DNA from 3 places in the Ornithinibacillus jepli genome. Region 1 is predicted to be linked to each of the others. Evidence: a T-box and tRNA genes for the amino acid it is inferred to sense, from the RefSeq annotation. Region 1 holds a T-box; the other regions hold tRNA genes.
The links. A T-box is a leader RNA that pairs with one kind of tRNA and senses whether it is charged. The one in region 1 lies ahead of argS (arginine--tRNA ligase), so its partner is inferred to be a tRNA-Arg.

Region 1 (3,285 bases):
CATGGTCATTACTTCGTATTTAAGGATCTAGACGGAAATATGCTTATGGTTTGCCAATAAATGACTAATTAATGTTAAAACCAGGTATATGTGAGTTAGAAAAGTCGCATAATACCTGGTTCTTTATTATTTTGCAAAACGATGATTCCCTATTGTTACCGTTTCTTCACGTGTAGTTATCCAACTGCTTGATGAAGTTTTAGGGTTATAAAAATAGATAGAGCCTCTTCCTTGTCCACGGAAAGCAATTGCTTCATTAACAGCTTTCATGTCTTCTTGCGTGTAACTACCATTAATCTGTCCGTTTTGAACAGGAGTAAATGCATAATATCCACCAGCTGAACGTTCATAAATCACTTCTTTAATGGTATTCGGAAACTCTTTATGGTCAACACGATTCAAAATGACCGTCGCAACAGCAACTTTCCCGGCATATGGTTCACCTTTTGCTTCTGCAGAAACGAGTTTTGCCATTAGTTGTTTATCAGCTTGCGAAATGTTATCTGGAACTTTAATAGATTCACCAGCTAATAGTAGACTACCAGTACGACTGTTAGCTATTTGTAGATTAGCTACTGTAGTGCCGTATTTTTGAGCAATTGACCAGAACGTGTCACCATGTTGAACTGTATATGGAGCTGCACCACCCACAGTTGGTAAAGTAATTATGGAAACAGTTAATATTAAAGTTACTAGCGATTTTTTTAATTTTTTCATGTTGTAAACCTCCTAATTGTTTTGGCTACAATTAAGAGGTTACTAGATGTAACATAGTTTATCAGTAGTAAAAAATGGTAATGCAGCGACATATAATAGAATGATAGATTGGACAAGGGCTCTTTATATAAGTGGAATTTTTTGCTAAACCCAGCAATCCTTCAAAATAGTGGTAATGCACCCATTTTAAGGGGGGAAGGTTACAGTTGTTTCAGGATTGTTACGGTAAGAGCATGTTACGCTTCATAAAATCTGATATGCTAATAAGGGTGATTTTAAACGTTATTGAAAGGATATCTCCATCATGAGTAAATGGTTCTTTATAAATTTTATATTCCTCATAATTGTTTTATGGAAGGTCATAGGGCATAATGCTTTTCCTTTTGTACAGGTACATATATGGTTAGGCGTTATGGGGGCTTTATTTATTTTATACAATTGGACAAGAAATGCTGTATTTGAAACGATTCGGAATGTTTCTAGTAGAAAAACGAAGATTAGATTAGCGCGATTTTCAAAGAAAGTGGTTACGATCCATCGGTGGACTGGAAATATTGCATTTATCGTAATACTTATCCATGCACTAATAATCATATACCATTATGGATTTTCCTTCCAAAACAAAAAAATGGTAGTAGGGTTAATCGCATTATTTACATTGGCTATCCAAGTATTTACTGGTTGGTTACGTTTATTCAAACCTACAGTACGTCTGCGATTTATTCATTTATATATAGGAATGACGTTATTTTTATTTGTAATTCTTCACATTCTTTTGTAAATCATATAGCAAAATAAAAAGAACCATTTTCCCATTGTTTAGGGTTTCGGTTCTTATGTTTAATACGGTATTCGTAATCTTTTTTCGTTTTTGTTTTTCTTGTTCTTAAATCTAATTGTGCATAAGGACTACGATTAATTTCTGGATTTAATCTTCCTTCGCGAATTAATTTTTCACGTTGTTTTAACGCTTTAGACTTACTCATGTTATCACTCCTTTAATATTTGATTTAATTATACAAGGGATAGTTGGAAATTACTATATTTTAAAAATTGCAATTCCATTAAATTTGGGTAGTGACAGGCACCAATGATTCTGCTACAATAATATAAATTCAAAATATGATGATCGATGAAAAAGAGAGTAGTTGTTTGTAAGGCTAAGCGAGCTGGGATATGGTGGGAGCCTAGTGCACGAGCAAGCAATGAAGCGGACTTTGGAGATGCTTTCTTGAAGTAGAAGTAGGGAAAGCCGGGGAGATCCTCGTTAACAATATCGAGTGGTTTCTAAGGATGTTTTAAAAACAAATGGAGTGGTACCGCGGGATCATAATAGCTCTCGCCTCTTTTAGAATGAAGAGGCGGGAGCTTTTTTAATGGAGGAAGAAAAGATGGAGTATAAAAAAGAGTTTGCCAATGTATTGACTGAGTTTATCGAAGAAACAATTCCGTACGAAAAGATTATGATGATGATTGAAATACCAAAACATGATTCCCTAGGAGATTTTGCGTTTCCTTGTTTTGAGTTAGCTAAGTATTATCGTAAATCGCCTCAGGTTATTGCAAAGGAATTGGCTGGAGAAATCGCTTCTACCTTATTTGAAAAAGTAGAAGCAGTTGGTAGTTATGTTAATGTGTTTTTAGACAAAAAAACAGTGGCATCGCAGACAATAAATGAGGTTATGAACAAGAGAGAGCTTTTTGGTGATGCAACCAATGGGAAAGATCAAACCATAACCATTGATTTTTCCTCTCCTAACATTGCGAAGCCTTTTTCAATGGGACATTTACGTTCTACGGTTATAGGAAATGCTCTAGCCTTAGTCGCTGAAAAGAATGGTTATCAAGTTGTTCGTATTAATCATCTTGGAGATTGGGGAACGCAATTTGGGAAACTTATTGTCGCTTATCAGAAATGGGGTAGTGAGAAAAAGGTTAAAGAAAGTCCGATTAGAGAGCTCCTCACTTTATATGTGAAGTTCCATGAGGAAGCAGAGTATGACCCTAGGTTAAATGAATTAGGACGAAGAGCGTTTAAGAACCTTGAGGATGGGGATGATGAAGCTACTCATTTGTGGATATGGTTCCGTGATGAGTCGTTAAAGGAGTTTAGGAAAATATATGATCTGTTAGGAATTTCGTTTGATTCATATGATGGGGAAGCTTTTTATAATGATAAGATGGATAAGATAGTGGAAATTTTAAAGGATAAGAAATTATTAATTGAATCAGATGGTGCACAAGTAGTCGAATTAGAAGGTTTTCCACCTAGTTTAATAACCAAACAAGATGGAACGACTTTATACACTACACGTGATTTAGCAGCAGCAATATATCGCAGGGAAAATTATCAATTTACAAAGTCTCTTTATGTGGTTGGGAATGAACAGACTCTTCATTTTAAACAGTTATTTCAAGTACTAGAAAAAATGGGATTTGAATGGCAAAAAGGAATGGTGCATGTTCCATTTGGAATGATTTTAAAAGATGGAAAGAAAATGTCTACTCGTAAGGGGAAAGTAATTTTATTAGAAGAGGTCATTCAAGAAGCAATTCGATTAGCCCTAA
Region 2 (3,285 bases), on a different contig from region 1:
ATACAGCAATTCCATCATTTACCCGGTTGCTAAAGTAGGAGAATTTTTTTCCAATAAAAAAATGATACATCACCTTCATGTATCATTTTCATTATCTTATTTAATTAATTCTCTCGTTTCCCAACGTCTTGATTGTTGAATGAAATGACCAATCTTCTCTAATATTGGTTCAATAGAAGTATCATCATCCATTAAATCATAATCAGAAATGTTAATTCTTAAGATCGGACAAGCATTAAAGTTATTAATCCAGTTTTCATAGCGATTGTACATTTCTTCCCAATACGTAATTGGTGTGCTCTTTTCCATTTCACGTCCGCGTTCTTTGATTCGTTTTAGAACTTCATCAAAAGAACCCTCCAAGTAGATTAGTAAATCTGGATGTGGAAAATATGGTGTCATGACCATGGATTCGAATAGACTTGTATATGTTTCATAGTCTGTTTTAGACATCGTGCCATTTTCATAATGCATTTTCGCAAAAATTCCAGTATCCTCATAGATAGAACGGTCTTGAATAAAGCCGCCACCATATTCAAATATTTTCTTTTGCTCCTTAAAGCGCTCAGCTAAGAAGTAGATTTGTAAATGGAAGCTCCAACGTTCAAAGTCCGCATAGAACTTTTCTAAATACGGATTCGTATCTACTTTCTCAAATGACGTTTTGAAGTTTAATGCATTAGCTAATGCTTTTGTCATCGTAGACTTCCCTACCCCAACCGTACCAGCAATGGTAATAATACTATCATTTGGGATATGGTATTTTTCTCGTAAATTCATAGTGAAATCTCCTTATTATTTAGATATCATTTCAAAAGAGGTTAATTGCTTCTGTACCTGCTCAATTATCGAATGTAAATCAGCGTCATTCTTAACGAAGTCTATATCATCTCCGTTTATTCGGATAACTGGAATTTCTGGATGTAACACTTCAAATTCATTCATATATGCCTCATAATCTTCTGCGAGCTGTGCTAAATAGGATGCTTTAATATTTTGCTCGATTTCTCTACCTCGCATCTGAATCCGGTTTAAAATCGTATCGAGACTAGCATGTAAATAAATTAACATATTTGGAACAGGCATATCTGCTGTTAAGATGTGATAAATCTTCTCGTACTTATGAAACTTATCTGCTTGTAGTGTACGCTTCGCGAAGATCATATTTTTCGATATATGATAGTCTGAAACAACAGGCTTTTGTTTTGTTAAATATTTTTTATCTATATCTTCTAATTGTTTAAATCGATTGCAGAGAAAGAACATTTCTGTTTGGAAGCTCCACTCATCGATATCATCATAAAATTTACCTAGAAATGGATTTTCTTCTACAATTTCTTTTAATAAATAGAAGTTAAAGTGATCTGATAGCCGTTTAGCTAACGATGTTTTACCAATACCAATTGGCCCTTCAATTGCGATAAATGGGACCTCTGTCATTCTAGTTCCCCCAATCAAATGAAATACTGACAGATATCTTTTAATTTTATCATACTACGAATTTGCTATCTAGACTGTATTTGGAGGTTTGTAAAGTAATATTTGGTATATCGTTTAAGTTTTAGTACTTTGAATTTGGCCCCTTGTTTTGTATAATAATGATTATTCCTTAACTATTTGCCCTCGTAGCTCAGGGGATAGAGCATCGGTTTCCTAAACCGTGTGTCGCAGGTTCGAATCCTGCCGTGGGCGTCTTAGTAATTATTGAAAAGAAAACTCATTCCTTAAGGTAACGGGTTCGGATACGGGAGGGAAATTAGTTAATACCACAGTAAATTTCCGTTCAATTTGCACCAAATTGGTATACAAAATAACAATCAATTCCTCTTTATAGCAGGTATGCTTTTAGGATTGGTTGTTTGGATGTTACAAAAGAACAATAACCGGTTGAAGAATGTTTCCGAACTTATTATTAGGGCTTTACAAGTAGTTTCACTAATTATGATTATAGTAGGTTTTACAATAGCTTATTTAGACATTGTTAAAATTGGGATATATATATTCATTCTAACATTTGCAGTATTTTTGGTGCGAAAAACATTTTTATATATTCAAACTAAAAACTAACTTTCAATATTGGGTGCTTGAGTTGAATAGAAAGTTATAACGAAACGCTCTTAGAGTATTATTGCAAAGAGCGTTTTTTACTTTCCAATTAGGTTGCAAATTATAATGGGATCATTACAGCCCCATAAGCAATTTATTAACGGGGTTTGGCTTTGAATGTTTGTTTATGGCTATGAAATTAATCACAGTAAATTCAGATAACTTCAACCCTTACCTATTCGTATGAAGAACATTTGAATAGTATGAATCAATGAATGATAAGCTAAATTTAACATCAAGAATTAACAGACATCAAGCCCTGCATCTATTTGCAGGGCTAATTTGTTTTAATTTTCTCAGATTGTTACTGTTTTGGAATACCTGGAGGATAATAATAAGGAGGAACCTTTATATAACCTCGTTTTCTCATAACAACCTTTAACGAAGAACCAAATTTCATCTTTTCCAACATACAATGAGTAAATAGTAAACCGACATCATTTCTTATAGATTGACTTGCTGCTGTTGCACAATGAACTACTGCTGTGACTGTTTTTATGCTTAAGCCGTTCATTAGTTCGTCATCTGTCATTTTTGTTCCCAGCGGAACTGCGTTTGGATCTGAATTCGGTCTTTGCTCACTTGTCGGTGGTAGGGAAATCCCTTCTTTTTTCAATAAATCTTTAAATCGTTTCCCCTGTGAATCACATTGTTTTAAGCTTTGCTCTAACATTTCTTTCACTTTATCATCATTGGTCGAATTGAGACCGATTTGAATGAATATAGTTGCTTCATCCATTAGTGCGAGGTACATCCAACAACTCATCACTTCTCCTACATGAAGAGGGTTTTTAGGTTCATTGTCCAACTGCATTTGTAAATAATCTTTTATTGCTTCAAAAATAGTTGTCATTCTTACACCACCCAATAAATGCTTGATCTCTACAATTTTTGGCAATTTTATACAAAAAAATACCTATTAAATGTTGTACTTATATATGACAGTCCTTTCTTGTACGATGCTTTCACTAACATCTACCATAAAAAAATAAATTTTGTTTATGAGGTAATAGATTAGATAACTTCAATACTGGGGTATAAAAGAGAGATGAGATTTTACATATGAAATTGAAAATACGTCTAACAGCATGAAATAATACTTTTAGGTATTTTTCAAAATTTTTATCTCATGTGAATTAGTACACTTAAAGTAAAGGGTGCTTTACTTGAAAAGGTGAT
Region 3 (3,285 bases), on a different contig from region 1:
AGGATGTATCGTTAAAAGAACTTGGCGAGCTAGTAAGTAGTGGTAAAATTTCTAAGTCGGGTATAAATCATCGATTAAAGAAAATAGATGAATTTGCAGAAAAAATTAAACAAGGTGAAATTTTGTCTTAACTTAATTGTCATTTAAAATATTCATGATATAATAGTGTATCATGAATATTTTTTTAATTATGCATCAATTTGGTTTTTGCTTAACATAGGGGAGGATGAGAAGAATATGGTGGAGAGAGTTGTTACAGTTGAGCTTGAGTCGGGGCTGCAGGCAAGACCTGCTGCACAGTTTGTGCAAGAAGCAAATCGATATGCTGCGCATTTATTTCTAGAGAAAGAGGGTAAACGAGTAAATGCAAAAAGCATTATGGGGTTAATGAGTCTGGCAATTACGACTGGGGAGTCCATTAAATTAATTGCTGACGGTTCTGATGAGGAAGTGGCACTAAATCACTTAGTATCATTTGTTAGCAAAAAGTAGTTTTTTAATTAACTTACTATGTGAAGTAGATAACATTATGAATGAAAATGAGGGTGAATCCATTCGGATCCACCCTCTCTTCTCATTATTCAGGCTTACGTTCTAACACTTTATCAATTAAACCATATTCTACTGCACCAGCAGCTGTCATGAAGTTATCACGTTCAGTATCACGATTAATTACTTCAATTGGTTGACCTGTACGTTCTGAAAGAATTTTGTTTAAGTTTTCTCTCATTTGAATGATACGTCTAGCATGGATCTCAATGTCAGTTGCTTGACCTTGAGTACCACCTAATGGTTGGTGAATCATTACTTCACTGTTCGGTAAAGCAAAACGTTTCCCCTTAGCACCAGCTGCAAGCAAGAAAGCACCCATTGATGCAGCCATACCTGTACAAATTGTAGATACATCAGATTTAATAAATTGCATTGTATCATAAATTGCCATACCAGCTGTAATGGATCCACCTGGTGAATTAATGTATAAAGAGATATCTTTCCCAGGATCTTCTGCTTCTAGGAAAAGTAATTGTGCAACGATTGAATTTGCAACATTATCATCAATTGCACTTCCTAACATAATGATTCTGTCTTTTAATAAACGGGAATAAATATCATATGCGCGTTCACCACGATTTGTTTGTTCAATAACTGTAGGTATTAAATTCATTGGAATTCCTCCTTAATCTTTTCTATGGATATATCCAATCTTTGGATAATTTCATCATATAACAATGGTCAATTAAGGTCAAACAAAAACGTTCGACTATTATTTCAAATTATGTATTAGGGAAAAATCATACTTTTCATGATGCCCTTTACCACAACGAAATAAACCTTTTCCAACTAAAATTACTTGTTAATTGTGTTCGCAAACGTTATAATAGCCTATGTGTCAGATTTTCTATTTGACCATCCTATATTGTGCGCCCATAGCTCAGCTGGATAGAGCACTGGTTTCCGGTACCAGGTTTGCCGGGGGTTCGAATCCCTCTGGGCGCGTCTTACAAAATTAATAGTAGCAAGGGATAGAGAGTGATTTCTTCCCTTGCTTTTTTTATCCAATTAGCCGTAGATAAAGAATTTTGTATATAATAGCTGCAATTTATTGTATTCCTGAAATAACATAAGAATACATGTCTACGTTTTTTTGTATTGAACTATACTCCAATCGTTCTTGAACTACTTTCGGAAGCACTCCAGTACCTAAAAAGGTGTGCCACTAGATTTCCATTTAACTCTGCAAAAATCATCTCCAAGCAAAAACTCAATTAAGCTTAATTTTTTCTGAATATGGGGTATACACGTTCTTGTTTTATGATATAATAGGAACAAATGTTCTGTGGGGGTGGTCTGTGATGAAAGGATTATTCTTACGTTCCATCGAAAATAAAGAGAAAATCATTATCTTTTATATGGACTCTAAAAGTCAAGTGACCCAAAGGTTTGTCCGTGTAATTAGCATGCGTGATGAATCTATTGTGGCTTTTTGCTATTGGCGTAAAAAGATTAGAACGTTTAAATTGGAGAATATCCTTTCAGCAGGACCAGTCAGAAAGAAATTGGGGGCATAATATGAATGAACTATCGAGGAAGTTTTAAATGGGCTGCAATGATGATGCGAGAGCACACTCAAATGTTAAACGAGATGTGGAAGCAGCAAATAACAAGGAACAGTTATAAAAATCAATTCTAGAAACATTTTCTTAAAACAAGTTGAATTTTTAACATTTGATTTTCTGAAGTATGGATTTCTGATTGTGATATTATTATTTATTCCTATCAAATTTGCCGCGGGTCTATTCCTCTGGGGGCATTTTACAAAATTAATAGTAGCAAGGGATAGAGAGTGATTTCTACCCTTGCTTTTTTATACAGAAAAGTGGGCAACTAACCAGATTTCAAACCTTACTTAAACGTTACATACTCAAACATATTTTTTCTCCCTCCAATATCATTTTACTCTGATACATTTCCAGCCTCCTGAGTGCAAAATCGAATTCAACATTAAATATGCTTATAATATCCGTAACCGTAGGTGTGTGTAGTTTTTCTAGCATAAAGGTTGGAACGCAAAAGTGATAGGCAAAATGATTCGCTTGCCATTCTTGAAGGTCCATAAAGGATTTTTTCATCGTTAGTTGGTTACCGAAGTGTCTTAAAAAATGACATATTTCATGTCCGAATAATTGCCATTGTTTTTGTTTGGTATCATATTGAAGGATGATACTATTACCATATCTGTAGGTAGAGGAGCTATAATAAAGGTTTATCCCGAGTTTAATGGCAATATCCTCTAGATCTAATTGCTCAGGATGACTAATGGATAAATTATTGTATAAATTGAAAACAAAATCTTCTAAATGCGTATACATTTCCATCCTCCTAAATACGAATATACGTTCTATTTTGTGGTATAAGATGAGGAGTGCAGATTTATGCACCCCTTAAAAGTCCAATCCTGGTTTAACCCTGATAGCTCTCTTTAGATGTGGTATTACTCGAAAATAAAGGTGTTCTTTGTTAGTTGGAATTACCTTTCGTAAAACAAACTAACTCTCCCTGTTCTTACTTAATTTAAATTTTATAAATTCATAAACCTCTTCTAATTGCTCTGATGTCATGTTGGCAAGGTCGTTAAACATTAAATCGGCATCATGGAATTCCCTGGTAATTTTTTCCATGATATTAACTCTCCGATGTTCTTCAGGATCCTGACTAGAAAAAAACAGATCGAATTCACTACCTTTTTTCTCAGGTGCAAATCCAGCCATAATGAAGAGGTCGTCT

Region 2: it encodes a tRNA-Arg, which carries the amino acid that the T-box ahead of argS (arginine--tRNA ligase) is inferred to sense. The anticodon was not compared.
Region 3: it encodes a tRNA-Arg, which carries the amino acid that the T-box ahead of argS (arginine--tRNA ligase) is inferred to sense. The anticodon was not compared.

The regions. Positions count from the first base shown of each region.
Region 1 covers NZ_JBFEGG010000001.1:524,967-528,251, forward strand. Annotated here, with positions in the region: gene AB1K81_RS02775 (VOC family protein) at 1-60, shown strand, start outside; gene AB1K81_RS02780 (cell wall hydrolase) at 127-717, opposite strand; gene AB1K81_RS02785 (hypothetical protein) at 1,022-1,498, shown strand; gene AB1K81_RS02790 (hypothetical protein) at 1,500-1,703, opposite strand; T-box leader at 1,841-2,067, shown strand; gene argS (arginine--tRNA ligase) at 2,109-3,285, shown strand, end outside.
Region 2 covers NZ_JBFEGG010000002.1:660,079-663,363, forward strand. Annotated here, with positions in the region: gene AB1K81_RS11400 (deoxynucleoside kinase) at 97-780, opposite strand; gene AB1K81_RS11405 (deoxynucleoside kinase) at 796-1,440, opposite strand; tRNA gene AB1K81_RS11410 (tRNA-Arg) at 1,620-1,692, shown strand; gene AB1K81_RS11415 (DUF3231 family protein) at 2,411-2,959, opposite strand.
Region 3 covers NZ_JBFEGG010000003.1:377,857-381,141, forward strand. Annotated here, with positions in the region: gene whiA (DNA-binding protein WhiA) at 1-131, shown strand, start outside; gene AB1K81_RS13625 (HPr family phosphocarrier protein) at 238-492, shown strand; gene clpP (ATP-dependent Clp endopeptidase proteolytic subunit ClpP) at 578-1,165, opposite strand; tRNA gene AB1K81_RS13635 (tRNA-Arg) at 1,422-1,497, shown strand; gene AB1K81_RS13640 (hypothetical protein) at 1,854-2,069, shown strand; gene AB1K81_RS13645 (ImmA/IrrE family metallo-endopeptidase) at 2,415-2,870, opposite strand; gene AB1K81_RS13650 (helix-turn-helix domain-containing protein) at 3,048-3,285, opposite strand, start outside.